DNA from 4 places in the Rhodopseudomonas sp. P1 genome. Region 4 is predicted to be linked to each of the others. Evidence: riboswitches for the same ligand, from Rfam matches in the RefSeq annotation. Region 4 holds a riboswitch; each other region holds the start of a gene.

Region 1 (4,915 bases), 1.5 Mb from region 4:
CGATGCCGGCGCTGGTCGGCTTCGATCTCAACTTCCACACCCTGGCGAAGACGACGATCACCGGACTGTTCGGGCGTTAAGCCCGAGCAGATGCCATCCTGTTCGCTGCTGATGCCGGATTGGTCCGGTTATCAGCAACGACGGAAGTGAAGCGTAAAGGCCAGGACGACCGAGACCGCGCCGGTCGTCTTGAAGGCGCTGTGATCAGTTGCTGGCTTCTGAGCTTCGGCTTGACGAGCTGCGCGTGATCGCGGCGGCCGGTCCGCTCGAAAGGCAGGGAATCTGGCGCCATGATCCGTCGGGTGCGCGTTCGTAGGAGCTGCATCCCGACGCCGTCGCTGCGGCCTCGCCGGCGTTGCGCTGATCCTGCTGACCGCGCGCCAGCGCCGGTGCGGCAGATAGGCTCGACGCGACCAGCGCGCCGGCAAACAAAGCGGTCGTCCAAAGGTTGGTAGTTCGCATGTCCGGTCCTCCGTTATCGGAAACGCGGACGGAGTCCTGACGCGCGAATGTGACGATTTCTTGCAAATTGCGGCTCTCGCCGCGATCTTGCCTTAACGATCAACAAACAGCGCGGGCACTCAGTGCGCCCGCGCACCGATGGAACTCAGCGCGACAGCACAATGCGGCCTGCGGTGGTGCGGTCCTGCCAGTGATGGCGCACCAGTTCCGGGTCGACGTGGTGTTCCACCGGCCAGCCGACGCACAGATAGGCGATGAACTTCCAGGTCGCCGGCACGTCGAGCTCGGTGGTGATCGCCTCTGGATCAAGGATCGATACCCAGCCGACTCCGAGGCCGAGCGTCCGCGCGGCGAGCCAGAACGTCTCGATCATCGCCACGACGGAGTAATCGAGCGCTTCGGGCATGGTCTGGCGCCCGACACCGAGACCCTGCGCCGTCTCGCGGTCGCAGAACAGCGCGAACTGCCGCGGCGCGACGTCGATGCCTTCGAGTTTGAGTTTGGCGTACAGCGCCGCACGGTCGCCCTGATACGCGCTCGCCGCCACCTCATTGCAGCGCAGGAAGTTGGCGCGGATCCGCGCCCGCGTCTCGGCCGAGTCGACGCTGATCCAGCGCCACGGCTGGCTGTTGCCGACCGACGGGGCGAGCTGGGCGAGGTCGAGGAGCTGATCGATCAGCTCCGGCGCAACCGGATCGGTCCTGAAGCGGCGGACGTCGCGCCGCCACGCGATCAGCTCGGCGAACTTCTCCCGAAACGCTTCGTCGAACACCGGCGGGTTGGCGTTGGCGGCTGCGATCTCGGCCGGATCGGTCATCGCCGCCATCTTGTTCAGCACCGTACTCACAGCTTGCCCGCCAGCACGTCGGCGAGATCGGCGACGTCGGTGAGCAGCCGCGAGGCCGCGCGCACCAGCGGCACGGCAAGGATCGCGCCGGTGCCTTCGCCGAGCCGCAGCCGCAGATCGAGCAGCGGCGCGGCGTCCATTGCCTGCAGCGCGAGGTCGTGGCCGCGCTCGGCCGAGCGATGGGCGAATACGCAATAATCGCGGGCTTCCGGCGCCAGCCGCACCGCGACCAGCGCCGCGGCCGTGGCGATGAAGCCATCGACGATTACCGGCCGGCGCTGCGATGCGGCGCCCAGCACCGCGCCGGCCATCATGGCAATCTCCAGTCCGCCGAATTCGGCCAGCACCTCCAGCGGTGCGGTGGCGGGGCTGCGCATCGCCGCCTTTTCGATCGCCGCCTTCTTCTTGGCCATGCCGTCGGCATCCTGGCCGGCGCCGATCCCGATGCTCTGGTCGAGCGGCGCCGGGCCGAGGCGGTGCAGCAGCAGCGACGACGAAGCCGTGTTGCCGATCCCCATCTCACCCAGCGCGATCACGTCCGCGCCCGCGGCGATCTCGGCGCGTGCCAGTTCGGCGCCGCGATCGAGTGCCTGGCACGTCTCCGCGACGCTCATCGCCGGCTGACGCGCCGCGTTGGCGGTTCCCATCCGCACCTTGGCGTCGATCAGATCGGGATGCTTCGGCAGATCGGCGGCGACGCCGGCGTCGATCACCCGGACGTCGACATGGTTGGCGGCTGCGAATGCGTTGGCGGTGGCCTTGCCGGCCAAATAGGTCATCACCATCGCTACCGTCACGGCGGACGGATATTGCGACACGCCTTCTTCGGTCAGGCCATGGTCCCCGGCGAACACCATCAGCACCGCATTGTCGGCGCGCGGCGGCTGCGGATGCCGCATCAAGGCCAGTTCGATGGCGAGGTCTTCGATCCGCCCGAGCGAGCCGAGCGGCTTGGCCTTGCCGTCCACCCGCGCCCGCAAGGTTGCTTTCAGCGACGGGTCGACCGGGGTGATCGACGGCGGCTGCCAGGTGACGAGGGTTTCGGTCGGCATCGGATGGTCCTTTGGTTCGGCAAGGCGCGCAACTGAGGCAAACGCGCAAGCCCGGTCAACACCACCTTCGCGTTGTTGACCCGCAACAGCGTCGCAGCTAGCGTGCCCGACGATGGTCCTTCCGCAAGGAAGGTGAAAAGGGAAGCCGGTGGGAGACGCGGTGCGTCTCGATCCCGGAGCTGCCCCCGCAACTGTAAGCGACGAGCCATCGCCGAGGCCACTGGGAATTCCTGGGAAGGCGGCGAATGGCGGCGACTCGCGAGCCAGGAGACCTGCCATCGCGTATTGTGCTTTGAAGGGTCGTCGGGGCGGGGTGCACCGGACGGAAGCAGTGCGGACGGCAAAGGCCTCTCCCGCGCGTTCCGACAAAGCTCGATAGCTGACCCGATGATTCGAGCCCGATGGATTCCGAGCCCCCTGCCGATGTGAGCGCCGATCCGCCGCGCATGCTGCCTGGCGCGCCGGTGATGGTCAGCGTCTGCACCACCTGCAAGACGATCGACGGCGTCGCCGTCGGTGCGCCGATGCTGGAAGCCGTCCGCGCCGCGCTGGCCGGCGCCGGCGCGGTGCAGGTGCGCGCCGTGCAGTGCCTGTCCGCATGCAAGCGTGCCGCCACCGTCGCGGTGTCGAGCGAAGGCGGCTACACCTTCGTGTTCGGCGATCTCGATGGCGCCGGCGGCGCTGACGCTGTGGCGGCGTTCGTGGCCTCCTATCAGGACAGTCACTACGGTCTGGTGCCGTGGCGGCAGCGCCCGGAAGTCCTGCGCAAGGGCACCGTCGTCCGCCTGCCGCCGCCGCAATGGTCTCCCGACGATGGGCGGGCGCCGGCATGAGCGCGCTGATCTCCACCCTGGTGCTGGGCGGCGCGCGCTCCGGCAAATCGGTGTTCGGCGAACGGCTGGTCGCCGAGAGCGGCTTGGCTAGGATCTATCTCGCGACCGCCACCGCCAGCGACGACGAGATGTCCGATCGCATTGCCCACCATCGCGCCCGCCGCGGCGACGGCTGGACCACGATCGAGGAGCCGCTCGGCTTGGTCGATGCGCTGACCCAGCACGCCGGCCGCGGCCGCGCCGTGCTGGTCGATTGCCTGACGCTGTGGCTGTTCAACCTGATGGAAGCCGGCCGCGATCCCGAGGTCGAAGCAAGGCGACTGGCGCGTTATCTCGGCGTCGCCGCCGGTCCGATCGTGCTCGTCTCCAACGAAGTCGGCCTCGGCCTGGTGCCGGAGACGCCGCTCGGCCGCGCCTTCCGCGACGCGCAAGGCCGCCTCAATCAGACCATCGCCGCCGCCGTGCCCAACGTCGCCTTCATCGCCGCCGGCCTGCCGCTGTGGCTGAAACGCCAAACAGGAGAGTAGTTCATGACCGCCCGCGTTCCCGTCACGGTGCTCACCGGTTTTCTCGGCGCCGGCAAGACCACGCTGCTGCGCGCGCTGCTCAATCAGTCGAGCGGCCGCCGCATCGCGGTGATCGTCAATGAATTCGGCGATGCCGGTTTCGACGGCTCGCTGGTCGAGGATTGCGGCGCGTCGGTGTGCGCGCCGGGCGACATCGTCGAACTCACCAACGGCTGCATCTGCTGCACGGTCGCTGACGACTTCATCCCGACGATGGAAAAGTTGTTGAACCGCGACACGCCGCTCGACGCGATCGTGATCGAAACCTCCGGGCTCGCACTGCCGCAACCGCTGCTGAAGGCGTTCGCCTGGCCGGCGGTGAAGACCCGTGCCACCGCCGACGGCGTCGTCACGGTGGTCGACGCGCTGGCGCTGAGTGAAGGCCGGGTGCCGCTCGACGATGACGCGGTGAAGGCGCAGCGTGACGCCACGCATGACGATCCGATCGAGGAAGTGTTCGAAGATCAGCTCGCCTGCGCCGATCTGGTGGTACTGTCGAAGAGCGATCTGGTCGCGCCCGACCAGCTTGCCGCGCTCGAAGCTAAGCTGGCGAGCCGGGTGCGGCCGAACGTCCGCATCGTCCGCTCGCATGGCACGCTGGCGCCGTCGGTGCTGATTGGGCTCGATGCCGAAGCCGAGAATGATCTTGCATCCCGCGCCGGCCATCACGCCGAAGGCGAGGAGCACGATCACGACGATTTCGACTCGCTGGTGATCACCCCGCAGCCGGCGGAGACGCTGGATGCCATGAAGGCGCGGGTCGGCGATGCGCTGGGGCTCGAGGGCGTGCTGCGCGTCAAGGGCCATGCCCGTGTCGCCGGCAAGCCGGCCCCGGTCGTGGTGCAGGCGGTCGGCTCGCGCATCGATCTCGCCTTCGCCCGCCCCGATGCCGAGCGTCCCGACCATCTGGTGGTGATCGGCCTCAAAGGCTTTGACGCCGACGCCGCGCGGCGCGCGCTGGCGGGGTAGTTCATATGCCTCTCCCCGTCATTGCGAGGAGCGAAGCGACGAAGCAATCCAGGGGCAGCGGCCCCGAGTCTGGATTGCTTCGCTTCGCTCGCAATGACGTAGAGAGGGCGGTCGCACAGCAACGGTGCTCCAGATGCACCTGAAGCTCGACACCAGCGTCAGCATCGACGACGGCGACGTTGCGCG
Region 2 (4,915 bases), 1.2 Mb from region 4:
CCGCGTGCAACGCGATCCATTCGATCGAGCAGCGCACCGCGAAGTGGATCGCGGCGGCGATGGACCGCACCGGCGACAGCATGGTGCCGCTCACCCATGAACAGCTCGCCGCGATGATGGGCGTCGGCCGCAGCTACACCAGCCGCGTGCTGCAGGCATTTCGCCAGGAGGGCATTCTCACGACGCGGCGCGGCGCCCTGATCGTTGACGATGCCGATAAGCTGCGGTCGCGGGCCTGCCGCTGCAATGATGCGGTGAAGGAGCACTTCGACGTGGTGCTGCGCGGCGTCTATCCCGAGCCGGACGACGCTGCCGCGTAGCTTCGCCGGAGCGCCTCAGCGCGCCGGTGCGCGCTTCAGGTGCAGGTAGCCGGGATCGAATTCGCCGATCTTGGCGAGCCCCTGCCAGTTGCGGATCGTCAGCACCCCATAGCGGAAGTCCATCGTCTTCGACGCCCGCAGCGACGAGATGGTGCGGTTGACGGTCGCGATCGCCATGCCCAGCGTGTCGCCGAGCTGGGCGAGGCTGATCGGGAGCTGCATCGAGTTACCGTCGGTCAGCTTCGAGACCTCGGCGCGGTAGAACAATTCGCAGAACAGGTGCGCCATCCGCGCCTTCATCGTCCGGGCCGAATTGTTGGTGATCGCTTCGCGGAAAATCGCCGCGTCCACAAGGGTTTCGCGCCAGATCGCAAAGCCGAGCCCGGGCCGGGCTTCGAACATCCGCAGGATCTCCCGATGCGGGATGATCGCCGTCACCGCGTGCCCAATCGCACACAGCGAATGATCCATCCGCTCCAAAAAAACCCCCTGCGCATCCGGCAGGTCACCGACCATGTGAAACGACAGGAATTGGCGGCGGCCGTTTCGCTGCAAATGATACCGTCCGACCATGCCTTCGACGACGAGCGCGGCGCCCTTCGGCGTTTCGCCTTGGCGGATCAGATCCTCGCTGCTCTCGAGCTCCCGCAGCGTAAAACTCAAATTGCGGATCGCGGTGAGGTCATCGGCCGACAGACGGGAATGCTCGCGCAGTTTGTCGATCAGCACGCGATGGACATCCTTCATGGTCCGCCTTTCAAGTTAGATCATCTGATAGGGTTGATGGAACTTGGGGGCTTCAACTCCGAGAGGCGGCAGAGGTTGCTATTTTTTTGGACGCCGGGCGGTAGCGGTCGTCGTCGCTTGCGAGGCATGGCTCCGACGTGCTCTGTCGGACGGATCATGACTGCGCGAGGATGACCGATGAGCGACTTCAGCCGGCTGTGGCTGGTGCGGCATGCGCCGGTGGATGGGCCAAAGGGCGTGATTCACGCTCCCGACGCGCCGGTCGATCTCGGCGACACTGCGGTGCTCGCTGCGCTCTGCGAGCAACTGCCGCACGATGCGACGGTGGTCGCAAGCCCCAGCCGGCGCACGCGCGAGACCGCCGCAGCACTCCGCTTCGATGCGATGCTCGACCCCGATTTCCGCGAGCAGGATTTTGGCAGCTGGACCGGGCGCCGTCACGACGATCTGTCGCGCGAACTCGGCCCTACCTACGATGCATTCTGGCAGGATGCGGCGCGCTTGGCGCCGCCGGGCGGCGAGAGCTTCGTCGATCAGATCGAACGGGTGCGGCGCGGTCTGGCGCGGCTGCCCGGTGGTGACGTCGTGCTGGTGGTACACTCCGGCACCATTCGCGCCGTGCTGGCGATTGCCCTTAAGACATCCCCCGAGGCTGCGCTGAGCTTTGTGATCGATCCGCTGTCGCTGACGCAGATCGACCGGCTGGGCTCGTCCGGTTGGCGGATCGTCTGGGTCAATCGCGTAGTCGGTTAGGCTGGCCGTTTAGAACGAAGCCTTTTTGCTTGCACAGGCTGCAGCCCCGTGCTCTGGTTTTGACGTCTTCGGTGCCTCGCGTGCGAGGTGAAACTGGGAATACGGTGCGGTGTTTTTCGCCAAATCCGTAGCTGCCCCCGCAACTGTAAGCGGATCTGTCCGGATCATATGCCACTGACGCCATCGGCGTCGGGAAGGCGATCCAGACGACATCCGTGAGCCAGGAGACCGGCCGAAGACGGAAGCATCTAACCGATCGACGGCGGGTCGAGAGCGGAGCAGCGATGACCGAATTCTCTTAGCAGGCAAAGCCGCGCGCGGCGCAGGAGCAGCGTCACGCGACGCTTGGCATCGCCTAGCACTCATCCCCCTTCAATCAGAATCAGCCACAGCGCCGCTGCGATCGAGCTGGCGGCCCATTGCTGCGGCGCGAGGGAACGGTCATGGAGCCGAAAGACACAACGACCAACGAAGCCTTTAAGGGCTTCACCAACGAGGCCTGCCCGTTTCTGCCGTGCCATCGCGGCGTCGAGCGGGAATTCAACTGCCTGTTCTGTTACTGCCCGCTGAGCGCCTATCAGTGCCCCGGCCCCTACAAGACCTTCGTCGATCGCAATGGGCTGACGCGCAAGGATTGTTCGGACTGCACCCTGCCGCACAACGGCTATCGGCGCTCTTGGAATTTTATCCAGCGCTGGCTGGAGCGGCCGGTGCCATGGGATAGCCAGCCCCAGGATCCGCGCCGTCTCAAGCGCGAAGTCTCGGAAAGCGGCGACTGAACACTGCCGGCGCCTCCGCACCGCTGAATTGCAGCAGTAGCGGAGGCGCCTGCATTGTTCGCGTTAGAGCGAGCGAGCGATCAGCAGCTTCATCACCTCGTTGGTGCCGCCGTAGATCTTCTGGATCCGCGAGTCGATGAACATCCGGCCGATCGGATACTCCTGCATGTAGCCGTAGCCGCCGTGCAGTTGCAGGCACTCGTCCACGGTCTCGACCTGCTTCTGCGTCGTCCACCATTTCGCCATCGAGGCGGTGACGGCGTCGAGATTGCCGGCGATCAGCTGCACCAGGCAGTAATCAACGAACACCCGCGCGATGAAGGCTTCGGTCTTGCGCTCGGCGAGCGCGAAGGCGGTGTTCTGGAATTCGATGATCGGCTGGCCGAAGGCTTTGCGTTCCTTGGTGTAGTCCGAGGTCAGAGCGACCGCGCGTTCCATTGCCGCCACCGCGCCGATCGCGATGATCAGCCGCTCCTGCGGCAGCTGCTGCATCAGCTGCACGAAGCCCTTGCCCTCTTCGCCGCCGAGCAGGTTCTGCTTCGGCGTGCGGGCATTCTCGAAGAACAGTTCGGAGGTGTCGGAGGCGTGCAGGCCGATCTTGTCGAGGTTGCGGCCGCGCTTGAAGCCGGGGTTGTCCTTGGTCTCCAGTACGATCAGCGATAGCCCCTTGGCGCCTGCGCCGCCGGTGCGGGCAACCACGATGATCAGGTCGCAGTTCTGGCCGTTGGTGATGAAGGTCTTCTGGCCGTTGATGACATAGTCGTCGCCATCGAGCTTGGCGGTGGTGCGCACGCTCTGAAGGTCCGAGCCGGTGCCGGGCTCGGTCATCGCGATTGCGCCGATCAACTCGCCGCGCGCCATGCCGGGCAGCCAACGCCGCTTCTGCTCTTCCGAGCCGTAGTTGAGGATGTAGTGCGCCACGATGCCGCTCGACACGGTGACGCCGGACAGCGCGTCGGGGACGATCTTCTCCATGTCCTCATAGACCGCGGCATCGTAGGCGAAGCTGGCGCCGAGCCCGCCATACTCTTCCGGAACGCTGGGCAGCAGCGCCCCCATCTCGCCGAGCTTCAGCCAGGCCGAGCGATCGACCATCTTCTGCTTGCGCCACTTGTCGCCATGGGGTGCGAGGTCCTTGGCGAGGAATTTGCGAAACTGGTCGCGGAACGTGTCCAGCTCTTCGGTCATCCAGGGTGATCGGTATTCCATGTTTCCTCACTCGAATGGGCGGCCGCTTGGCACGGCGCATCGCCCGCTGATCTAAGCCAGTTCGGCGGTGCAGGATAGACGTTGCGACCGCCGTATCTTGCGGCGTGTCGCTGCAGGCGGCTGCGCTGTTCGCAGCCGCAGCATCCGCGACGATGGAGGGCGCTCAGGTGGCGCTGTCGATCAGGCTTTCAAGCAGCCGCTTCAGCTCGGCAGTGGCCTTGTCGCCGTAGTTTTCGGCGATATGCGCCTCTTGGCTCAGCGCCAACGTATTGAGACGCTGGGTCAGAGCTTTGCCGCGGTCGGAGGTGTACATCAGCACCTTGCGGCGATCCTCCGGATCCTGGACGCGATACACCAGCGAATCCGAAACCATTCGGTCGATCATCTTGGTCAGGGTCGGATGATTGAGCAGCACCGCCTCGGCGAGTTCGCCCATCGAATGGCCCTTGCCGTCGGACAGCACCTTGAGGATGCGCCATTGCTCGACCGGCACCCCTTCGCTGCGTAGCCGTGCTTCGAGCTGGCGGTTGATCTCCCGATTGGCCTGCGCCAGCAGATAGGCGAGGTGCTCGGTGATCGGCGGATTGCGGGTCGGCGATTTGGCCACGATGAGACTTTATCGTTCCGTCTGAGTGAATCGGATGCGCAGTTTGCTGCATCTATATGCACAGCAATCCTTGAAGATTCAATATTTTCGAATAGCATCGATCGTCGAACCCGGGGAGGGGACTTCGGCGGGGATCACCCGCACCAGGCAGGAGAGGGCGTGCTTTCGGCTGTCGATCTCGGACATAGTGGCGCCTATGGAGTGCCGCCGCTCGGTTTTCTCGAGCGCGGCGCGCTTACCGATGCGCGTTGGGTGGAAGGGCCGGGAGACGGCGGCGGCGCGGCCTCGCGCCGCGCACGCAACAAGCTTCGCGTTGCGAATTTCGTCACCTTCCAGGGCTCGCCTGGGCTGTGGGGGCCGGCCTCGACCAATGCGGCGCTGCTCGCGGCTGCGGAAATCAACAAGCGCGGCGGCATCCTGGGCCGCGAGGTCGAACTGGTGTTCAGCGATGCCGGCGGTCCGATCGAGGACGTCGCTCGGCGGGTCGCTCTGGCGGTCGA
Region 3 (4,915 bases), 2.3 Mb from region 4:
CGAGATTCACGGTGGTCCAGCCGTAGTTCGCCAGCAGCTGGCCGGACGAGAACGAACCCAGCGCCATCAGCCCGAAGATGATGAAATCGTTGAACGCCTGAACCTTGTTCTTCTCGCTCGGCTGATGCGCCTCCAGCACCAGCGCCGAGGCGCCGACGAACGCCAGATTCCATCCGACGCCGATCACGAACAGCGTCGCCCAGAAATGCGGGGCAGTGACGCCGAGCAGGCCGATCGACGCGCCGAGCGCTTCCAGGATCAGGCCGGCCGCGACCACGCGCGGCGCGCCGAATTTGGCGATCAGCGAGCCGGTAACGAAGCTCGGCGCGTACATCGCCACGATGTGCCACTGCAGGCCGAAATTGGAATCGCCGACACTCAGGCCGCACATCTGCATCGCCAGCGGCGCCGAGGTCATCACCAGATTCATCATCGGATAGGCAATGGCACCGCACAGCGCCGCGGCGATGAAGCGCGGCTGCCGCACGATCTCCAGCAGTGGCCGGCCGCCGGCCCGCTCGGCCGGCTTCGGCTTGGGCGCATCGACGCCCCACAGAACCGCCATCGCGATCAGCGCGATCGCCGCCTGCACCACATAGGAGAATGCGAACAGAAAAGGCTGCCAGACGTCCATGGTCCACTGCACGAGCTGCGGACCGAGCACGCCGGCGAACACGCCGCCGGCCATCACCCACGACACCGCCTTCGGGCGATAGGCAGCGCTGGCGCCATCGGCGGCGGCGAACCGATAAGACTGCGACACGGCGGCATACAGCCCGCCGATGAATGTCGCGATGCAGAACAGCAGGAACGAGCCGTACAGGATGGCGACAGCACCGAGCACGCCGGTGAGCGCGCCGCAGCCGGTGCCGATCATGAACGAGACGCGGCGACCGTAAACCCGCGCGATCCAACCGGTCGGCAGCGTGCCGGCGGCAAGGCCCAGCACGTACATCGACAGCGGCACGGTCGCGAGCGACATCTCCGGCGCGAGCTGCGCGCCGATGATCGAGCCGGTCGCGAAGATCACCGCGGCGTTGGCGCCGGTCAGCGCCTGCGCCGCGACCAGCCGCACCACGTTGGAACGGGCACGGGCATCGTCTTCGACGATGTCGTTGGCCGTCGCATCGACCATCGGCAGGGATTCTCCTCGCACCGGCCGACGACGGCCGGCGATTGCGCGCGCATCATAGGGCCGAGCGGTGCGTGATCAACCCGCCGGGCCACCGGCTGTCGCATGGGCCTCCGCCGGTTTTGCCCGTACAAACACCAGGATCAGGTTGTTGGCCGGCATCTCGACGATCTCGCTCAGCGCCAGACCGGCGCCGGCCGCGAGCTTTTCCAGATCCGCAACATCGCGGACACCCCATTCCGGATTGGCGTCGCGCAGGCTGGTGTCGAACACCGCATTGCTGAGCGCGGTGTGCTTGCCGTCCTGCTTGAACGGTCCATACAGCACCAGCATGCCGTCCTGGCTTAGCAGCCGTCCGGCGCCAGCCAGCAGCCCTTCGGCGACGCGCCACGGCGCGATGTGGACGACGTTGGCACAGAATATCGCCAGCAATGGCCCGGACTCCGCCCCGTCGGCCGGCGCCACCGACCAGGCGGGATCGGCCAGGTCGATCCGTTGCGGCGGCCGCAGATTGGGCAGCGCCGCATGAGCGCGCCAGGCGGCAATGCTCTTGAGGTGCTGGTCGTTGACGTCGCTCGGCCACCACACGATGTCCGGATGCTCGCGCGCCAGCGCTGCGATGTGCTGGCCGGTGCCACTGCCGGCTTCGAGTACGTCGCCCTGTCGCCCGGCGAGCAGCCGGGCCAGCACGGTGCGGATCGGCGCATCGTTGCGATGAAACGCGGCGGCATCGAGCCGGCCGTCGGGTTCGACCCGCCGCCCGTCCTTGCCGAACTCCACCACGAACTCCGCCATCACCACCTGCCGCATCCACTATCGTGCGAGGTGTACAGACCCGCCTGTTACACGCAAGTCACAGCTCGTCACAATCCGACCACGATTGCACCTGTTCGCCGCCATGGGCGAATTGACTCGCCAATTCCGCGACTTCTAATGGCAGTGACGGTTCCCGAGAGGGATGAAAAGGGAATACGGTGCGGACGCAGACACTTTCGCGTTCTAGGCCGTAGCTGTTCCCGCAACTGTAAGCGGATCGTCTTTCGTCGGATGCCACTGGGAACCTCGGTCCTGGGAAGGCGACGGAAGATCAACTGCGAGCCAGGAGACCTGCCGTCATTCGTGGTCACACGCGAAGTTGCCGGCCGGGAATTGCAGGCATTGTCTTCACCGCTTTCGAAAAGCTCGGTGAGACCTCGTTCGCTGTGACGTGCCACAGACGTCAGCCGAGGTTGAACCGAATGCAATCCCGACCCGCCGCGCCGCGGCCTTGCTCCGCACTTTCACGCGCGCTTCTCGCCTCCACCATCCTGGTGCCCGCGCTCTCGCTCGCCACGCCTGCCGCCGCGCAGGACGTGCTGCCCGAGATCGTCGTCAGCGCCACCGCCACCGAAACGCCGCGCGAGCAGGTGGCCAGCTCGGTGACCGTGATCACCGCGGATGATCTCGCCCGCTATCAGCAGCGCACCGCCGCCGACGCGCTCAGCATGGTGCCCGGCCTCAATGTGGTGCGCACCGGTGGCCCCGGCGGCTCGACCGCGATCTTCATGCGCGGCACCAACTCCAACCACGTCAAGGTGCTGATCGACGGCATCGACGCCGGCGACCCGAGCAAGCCGAACGGCGCTTATGACTTCGCCAACCTGCTGACCTCGGACATCGAGCGGATCGAAGTGCTGCGCGGCCCGCAGAGCGGTCTGTACGGCTCGGACGCGATCGGCGGCGTGATCTCCGTCGTCACCAAGCGCGGCAGCGGACCTGCCAAGCTGACCGGCTCGATCGAAGGCGGCTCGTTCGGCACCTTCAACCAGACTGCGCGCGCCGCCGGCTCGCAGGACAATTTCGACTACGCCTTCAACGTCGCGCATTATCGCACGACCAGCCTGCCGGTGACGCCGCTCAATCTGCTGGCCCCGGGCCAGCAACGCAACAACGACAACTACGACAACCTGACCTATTCGACGCGGCTCGGCGTCCGCGCCAGCGACGAACTCGCGTTCAACTACGTCGCGCGCTACACTGACGCCCACAAGGGCTTCACCGGCGACGACTATTCGCGCTATCCGAACTCGTTCCCCGAGACGCTGCAGAGCACGACCGCAAGCCGCGATTTCATGACCCGCGGCGAAGCGGTCTGGTCGCCGCTCGGCAATTTCACCAGCACGTTCGGCGTCAGCTACAGCAACGAGTGGAATCGGACGTTTAATCCGAACCCGGATTTCACCACCAACATCTTCACCTTCGCCACCGGCATATCGCCGCCGAGTTCGTACACCGGTGAACGCACCAAGTTCGACTGGAAGGGCGTGCTCGACGTCGGCTACGGGCAGAAACTTGTGGTCGGCACCGAACGCCAGGACGAGACGATCCGGACCAATTCGGTCGGAGACTATGATTTCGCCGGCAACTACCAGCAGAAGACGCTGCGCGCCCGCACCGGCAACACCGCGGGCTTCGTCGAATTGCAGTCGGAGTTCACCAAGAACTTCTTCCTGGTCTCCAACGTGCGCTACGACGACAACGACAGCTTCGGCGGACACTCGACCTGGCGTGTCGCGCCGGTGTTCATCGTGCCGACCCTCGAGACCCGGCTGAAGGCGACCTACGGCACCGGCTTCAAGGCGCCGACGCTGACCCAGCTCTATGTCAACAACCCGGCCTACGCGACGATCGGCAACCCGGCGCTGAAGCCGGAGACCAGCAAGGGCTACGACGTCGGCTTCGAACAGCCGCTGTTCGCCAACCGCGTCGTTTTCGGTTCGACCTACTTCAACAACGAGATCAACGATCTGATCAACTCGACCGGTTACGACGTGACGATCGGTGGCTACAGCTACAAGAACATCGGCATGGCGCGCACCTCGGGCGTCGAGTCGTTCGTGTCGTGGCAGGCAACCGAGACGCTGCGCTTCCGGGTCGACCACACCTATACGCACGCCATTGACCAGACCACCGACCAGAAGCTGCGGCGGCGTCCCGACAACAAGGTGACGATGGCGGCGATCTGGAATCCGGTCGAGCGCGCCACGGTGTCGGCGACCGTGCTCTACACCAGCTCGTGGGTCGACTACGACCGGTTCGGCACCACGCTGCTCGACGCGCCGTCGTTCACCACCGTGAACCTGGCGGCGAGCTATGAGGTCGATCCGCACGTCACCGTGTTCGGCCGCATCGACAACCTGTTCGACAAGAAATACGAGGTGCCGGTCGGCTTCCTGCAGCCCGGATTCGGCGCTTTCGCAGGCGTCCGCGTCACCAACTAGCGACCATCGTGTGCGGCCGCCGCCGCACCAGTCGGCGGCGGACGCCATGTTCCCCGCACACGGGCTCATGCGCGAAACCAATGTCGAAGAGCCTCCGAATGTCGAAAGGCTGTTCGGAGGCTTTTTTCGTGCTATCACGCCGCCTCCCGAATTGAATGCAATTGAACTGGAAGAATGACGAACGACGACGATCACCGCGCTGGCAGCGCCGCTGAAGGCGACGGCGGCAAGACCGAACGCGACGCCGCGGCAAAGGCGGTCCTGGACAACATGGCGCGCCTGCGCGCCCTGCGGCTCGCCCGCGAAGCTGCGATGCCGCAATCGGCGACATCGAGCAAGACCAAGCGAACCAGAACGGCGGCCTCCCCCACCAAGCGAGGCACCAAGAAGGTCGAAGACGACAAGCCGCGCCCCTTGTCGGAATGGCTGGCCGACCAGCAGAGCTCAGGTCGGCGGACCTGATCGCGACGCAACGCATCGCACTGCGGCATCGCACGATGCGAAAATTGCGTGCGGGCCTTGA
Region 4 (4,915 bases):
CAGTCGGCCGCCGCGCTGGCGCTCGGGTTTGCCCGCTATCGCAGCGATGTGCGCATCGCCGGCGTTATCCTCAACAACGTCGCCAGCCCGCGTCATGAAGCACTTGTCCGCGATGGCTTCGACGCGCACGACATTCCAGTACTCGGGAGTTTCGAGCGGCAACGCGATCTCACGCTGAAGAACCGTCATCTCGGCCTGGTGCAGGCGCGCGAGACCGCGAAGCTTGACACCCGCTTGCAGCAACTCGCCGACAGCGCCATGCGCGGTATCGACCTCGACGCGCTGATCCGCGCTGCGCAGCCGGCGCGTCCGATCGCATCGACGATCCGGCCGCTGACGCCGCCGGGTCAGCGCATCGCGCTGGCGCACGACGACGCGTTCTCCTTCATCTACCCGCACCTCACCGCAGGCTGGCGCGCGGCCGGCGCCGAGATCGTGCCGTTCTCGCCGTTGAGCGACGAAGGCCCAGATCCGTCCTGCGACGCCGGGTGGCTGCCGGGCGGCTATCCCGAGCTACACGCAGGACGCCTCGCGGCAGCGACGCGATTCAAGACAGCGCTCCGCGCGTTCGCGGAGACTCGCCCGGTCCATGGCGAGTGCGGCGGCTACATGACGCTCGGTACAGGCCTGATCGATGCCGACGGCACGCGCCACGCGATGGCCGGACTGCTCGGCCTCGAAACCGACTTCGCCAATCGCAAGCTGCATCTCGGCTACCGGCTCGCGACCTTGCAGGCCGCAGCCGCCGGCCACGCCGCAGGCAGCGTGCTGCGCGGCCACGAATATCACTACGCGCGCGTCGTCACCGTGGCGGACGAGCCGCTCGCCGAGATCCGCGATCCCGCCGGACAGCTCACCGATGAGACCGGCAGCCGCCGCGGACACGTCACTGGCACCTTCTTCCATCTGATCGATGTCGCCGAGGAGGCGATCGCCTGATGTCCAAGTCAATCGAAAGCGCCGCCGCCAACGGCCGCATCACGCTGGTCGGCGCCGGCCCGGGCGATGCCGACCTGCTGACGCTGCGGGCGATCAAGCGGCTGCAGGCCGCCGACGTCGTGCTGTATGACGACCTCGCCGGCGAAGACTTCATGGCCTATCTCGATCCCAATGCCGAGATGGTCGCGGTCGGCAAGCGCGCCGGCCATCCCTCGCCGCGCCAGGACGAAGTCAGCCGCCTCGCAATCAACTACGCGCTCCGCGGCAAGCACGTGGTGCGGCTGAAGGCCGGCGATCCGACGCTGTTTGCCCGCGCCGACGAAGAGCTGCGCGCCGCGCGCGAGGCCGGCATCGCGGTCGAGATCGTACCCGGCATCACCACGGCGACCGCCGCAGCAGCTGCGATCGGTGCATCGCTGACCAAGCGCGGCGTCGCGCGCCGGGTCCAGTTCGTCACCGGCCATGATGTCGACGGGCGCCTGCCGCGCGATCTCGACCTCGCAGCGCTGGCGGATGCGACCGCAACGACCTGCGTCTATATGGGCAAGGCCACCTTCCCGGCCCTCGCGGCCCAACTGATCGCCCGCGGCCTGAGCGCTACGACGCCGGCCGTGATGGTCGAAAGCCTCGGCTCCGATGCGACCAACGTGCAGCGGGGCAGCGTCAGCGAGATCGCCGCCCGCCTCACCGCCGATCGGCCGTCCGGCCCCTGCATGATTTTGTACGGCGCAGCGCTGGAGGAGAGCTGATCGCCAGCACGCGACCGGCGACGACGACGCGTTCTCTACCGCGGCGCGGCAGCCGCAACGCCTCGTCTCTGGCTGATCTGCACGATCGCGTCGGATAGTCGATCGAGCGCAACCGGCAGCATCGCGCCGCCGCAGACCGTGAGCTGATCGGGAACAACGATCCGTCGGCTCGCCGGATAGGCCTGCTGGATCGCGGGATGCAGCAGCAGAGCCTTGCCCTGATCTTCAGCCACCGGCTGCTCTTCGGATACGAGTAAAAGGTCCGGCCGCGATGCGACGATCGCTTCAAGCGAGGCGAAGCCGCCATAGGCGAAACCAAGGTCGGACGCCGCATTCGACAGGCCAGCGGTCTGCAGCAGCGAGCTGAGCAGACTATCGCCGCCGGTCACCCAGCCGCGCCGCGATAGCGCCAGCACCCGGCCCTGCCACCGCGAGGCGGTGCGCCGTGCCCGCTCCGCGGCCTGATCGACCGACGCGATCATCGCGTCCGAGCGTTCAGGATGGCCGACCAGCGCGCCAACCCGCCGGATCTGCAGTTTCACCTCGTCGATCGTCCGCGGCACGTCGAACTCTTCGACCGGAATGTTCTGCGCGCGCAGCAGCTCGCGCGTGGCACGCTTGCCGTAGCGGCCGGCCAGCACCACGTCGGGTGCGAGCATCAACAGATCCTCAGCTTCACCGGACAGCCTCGGAAATCGCTCAGCCTCCTTGGCGAGCCACGACAGCCTCGGATCACGCGCATACGGTCCGAGGCCAGCGATCTGGTCGGCATCAGCCAGGGCGATCAGCAACTGATCGGTGCACATGTTGATCGAGGCGATCCGCTTGGAGGCGGCGAACGCCGGCGAGGCCAGCAAACCAACCGCGGCGACCATCAGCAACAAGCGGGAACGCCAGCGAGGCGCACGCCGGTCACGCAACGCGACGGGCGGCCGGACGCCGCAATGCGGCGCAATTGTTCTGTTCAAGACGACATCCTCCGCCGGCCCATCGCCGAACGAGTTGCACACCATGCACCGGCCGGTCTCCTGGCTCGCGGATATCCGTCGCGTCCGCCTTCCCGGCCGGTTCGGCCAGTGGCATTCAAGGACGCTCCGATCCGCCCACAGTTGCGAGGGCAGCTGCGGCATTGGGGCATCGCCCCGCACCGCATTCCCGTTTCACCTCTCTCAGCGAGAGGCACCGGTACACGTCTGGGTTAAGCACGTCGCCCAGCCCCCGGCAAGACGACCATCTTCCGCAGTCTTGCTGGCAAGCAAAAAGCCGGGAGGTGCAGTCAGGCACCACCCGGCTTGAACTTCACGGCTTCTCGCCGCCGGTTCGCTTACTTTCGCATCGGCGTGGTTGCGCCCGACTGGCCGTCCGAGCTCGGCGTCGTCGAATTGGTCGCGCCGTGGGCGCTGCCCGAGCCCTGACCACCACGATCGGAGTTCGACGGGCCGCCACCGCCCGCGCCGCCGCCAGCCGCGCCACCGGCACCCGCGCCTGCTCCACCGGCTCCTGCGCCGGCACCGCCGGCCCCGGCACCACCACCCGCGCCGCCGCCGGCCCCACCGCCGCCACCACCGCCTTGCGCCATCACTTGGCTTGCGCCAAGCGCCAGCACTGCGAGCACGGCCATCACTGTCGTCGTCTTCCGCACCATCATCGTCGCTCCTGTCATTGTTCTGATTGCTGAGTTGCGCAGAGGCCAACGGAGCTTCGGAGACGCCGTTCCTAACTAACCAGTCACGTCTTCAGGTCGCGGCGTTCCAGCCGAGCAACAGGAACAACCGACCCTGTTCGGCTTTTCCCCTCGCCATCAAACGACGAGGACCTGCAGATGAAAGCTCTGACCTGGCACGGCAAGAACGACATCCGCTGCGAGAGCGTGCCGGATCCGAAAATCGAACACGGCCGCGATGCGATCATCAAAGTGACGGCCTGCGCGATCTGCGGTTCGGACCTGCACCTGATGGACGGAATCATGCCGTCGATGCAAAGCGGTGACGTGCTCGGCCACGAGACCATGGGTGAAGTCGTCGAGGTCGGTTCCGAGAATACCAAGCTCAAGGTCGGCGATCGGGTGGTGGTCCCATTCACCATCTCCTGCGGCGAATGCTTCTTCTGCCAGCGCGGCTTCTATTCAGGCTGCGAGCGATCGAATCCCAACGCCAAGGCGGCTGAGAAGATGTGGGGCCATTCGCCCGCTGGCCTGTTCGGCTACTCGCATATGCTCGGCGGCTATGCCGGTGGTCAGGCCGAGTATCTGCGGGTGCCGTATGCCGACGTCGGTCCGATCAAAGTGCCCGATGGACTGACCGACGAGCAGGTCCTGTTCCTGTCCGATATCTTCCCGACCGGTTTCATGGCAGCGGACTTCTGCGATCTCAAAGGCGGCGAAACCGTCGCGGTGTGGGGCTGCGGCCCGGTCGGCCAGATGGCAATCAAGAGCGCCTTCCTGCTCGGCGCCGAACGCGTGATCGCGATCGACACGGTACCGGAGCGCATGGAGATGGCGCGGCAATCCGGCGCGATCGTGATCAATTTCATGGACGACGACGTCTACGACAAGATCCAGGATCTCACCAACGGCCGCGGTGCCGATGCGTGCATCGACGCTGTCGGCACCGAAGCCGCCGCAATGGCGAGCTTCGACTCGATGGTCGACCGCGTGAAGATGGCCACCTTCATGGGCACCGACCGGCCGCACGTGTTGCGTCAAGCGATCCATTGCTGCCGAAACTTCGGCACAGTGTCGATCGTCGGCGTCTATGGTGGGCTACTCGACAAGATCCCGATGGGCTCGGCGATCAACCGCGGCCTGACGATGCGGATGGCGCAGACTCCGGTGCAGCATTATCTGCCGCAACTGCTCGGCCGAATCCAAAAAGGCGAGATTGATCCTTCGTTCGTGATCACCCACCGCGCCACGCTGGAAGACGGCCCGGAACTCTACAAGACCTTCCGCGACAAGAAGGACGGCTGCATCAAGGTGGTGATGAAACCAAGCTGAGCGCGCTCAGCTCATAGAGCGACATGCAACGACTTCATCATGGCCGGGATCGCCCGGCCATCGTCGTTCTAGGAGGGACCGAGTCCGGCGGTTCAAGGCATCAACGCAAATGGCCGGGCTGAGCCCGGCCACAATCTTCCGATCCATCAGGATTACAAACTCAGGCCGCCTAGGCCTGAACGTAGGATCGTGTGACACTGTCGATGTTCTGGTCGATCCACGCCGCCATAGC

What was found. A riboswitch is a leader RNA that binds a small molecule or an ion and turns the genes downstream of it on or off. The one in region 4 is predicted to bind cobalamin.
Region 1: another riboswitch for cobalamin. It lies ahead of LRC39_RS03670 (DUF1636 domain-containing protein); the one in region 4 lies ahead of LRC39_RS10735 (ABC transporter substrate-binding protein).
Region 2: another riboswitch for cobalamin. It lies ahead of LRC39_RS05270 (cysteine-rich small domain-containing protein); the one in region 4 lies ahead of LRC39_RS10735 (ABC transporter substrate-binding protein).
Region 3: another riboswitch for cobalamin. It lies ahead of LRC39_RS24405 (TonB-dependent receptor plug domain-containing protein); the one in region 4 lies ahead of LRC39_RS10735 (ABC transporter substrate-binding protein).

Annotation. Positions count from the first base shown of each region.
Region 1 is NZ_CP088006.1:771,803-776,717, forward strand. It holds gene LRC39_RS03655 (YbhB/YbcL family Raf kinase inhibitor-like protein) at 1-80, shown strand, start outside; gene bluB (5,6-dimethylbenzimidazole synthase) at 608-1,279, opposite strand; gene cobT (nicotinate-nucleotide--dimethylbenzimidazole phosphoribosyltransferase) at 1,306-2,361, opposite strand; cobalamin riboswitch at 2,458-2,655, shown strand; gene LRC39_RS03670 (DUF1636 domain-containing protein) at 2,763-3,194, shown strand; gene cobU (bifunctional adenosylcobinamide kinase/adenosylcobinamide-phosphate guanylyltransferase) at 3,191-3,721, shown strand; gene cobW (cobalamin biosynthesis protein CobW) at 3,725-4,729, shown strand; gene cobN (cobaltochelatase subunit CobN) at 4,863-4,915, shown strand, end outside.
Region 2 is NZ_CP088006.1:1,129,866-1,134,780, forward strand. It holds gene LRC39_RS05255 (Crp/Fnr family transcriptional regulator) at 1-320, shown strand, start outside; gene LRC39_RS05260 (Crp/Fnr family transcriptional regulator) at 336-1,067, opposite strand; gene LRC39_RS05265 (histidine phosphatase family protein) at 1,245-1,820, shown strand; cobalamin riboswitch at 1,873-2,071, shown strand; gene LRC39_RS05270 (cysteine-rich small domain-containing protein) at 2,264-2,599, shown strand; gene LRC39_RS05275 (acyl-CoA dehydrogenase family protein) at 2,663-3,808, opposite strand; gene LRC39_RS05280 (MarR family winged helix-turn-helix transcriptional regulator) at 3,972-4,415, opposite strand; gene LRC39_RS05285 (substrate-binding domain-containing protein) at 4,575-4,915, shown strand, end outside.
Region 3 is NZ_CP088006.1:5,279,191-5,284,105, forward strand. It holds gene LRC39_RS24395 (MFS transporter) at 1-1,135, opposite strand, end outside; gene LRC39_RS24400 (DUF938 domain-containing protein) at 1,211-1,927, opposite strand; cobalamin riboswitch at 2,059-2,261, shown strand; gene LRC39_RS24405 (TonB-dependent receptor plug domain-containing protein) at 2,371-4,392, shown strand; gene LRC39_RS24410 (hypothetical protein) at 4,567-4,854, shown strand.
Region 4 is NZ_CP088006.1:2,309,973-2,314,887, reverse strand. It holds gene LRC39_RS10745 (cobyrinate a,c-diamide synthase) at 1-939, shown strand, start outside; gene cobA (uroporphyrinogen-III C-methyltransferase) at 939-1,688, shown strand; gene LRC39_RS10735 (ABC transporter substrate-binding protein) at 1,724-2,563, opposite strand; cobalamin riboswitch at 2,690-2,890, opposite strand; gene LRC39_RS10730 (hypothetical protein) at 3,013-3,336, opposite strand; gene LRC39_RS10725 (zinc-dependent alcohol dehydrogenase) at 3,511-4,683, shown strand; gene LRC39_RS10720 (ferritin-like domain-containing protein) at 4,853-4,915, opposite strand, start outside.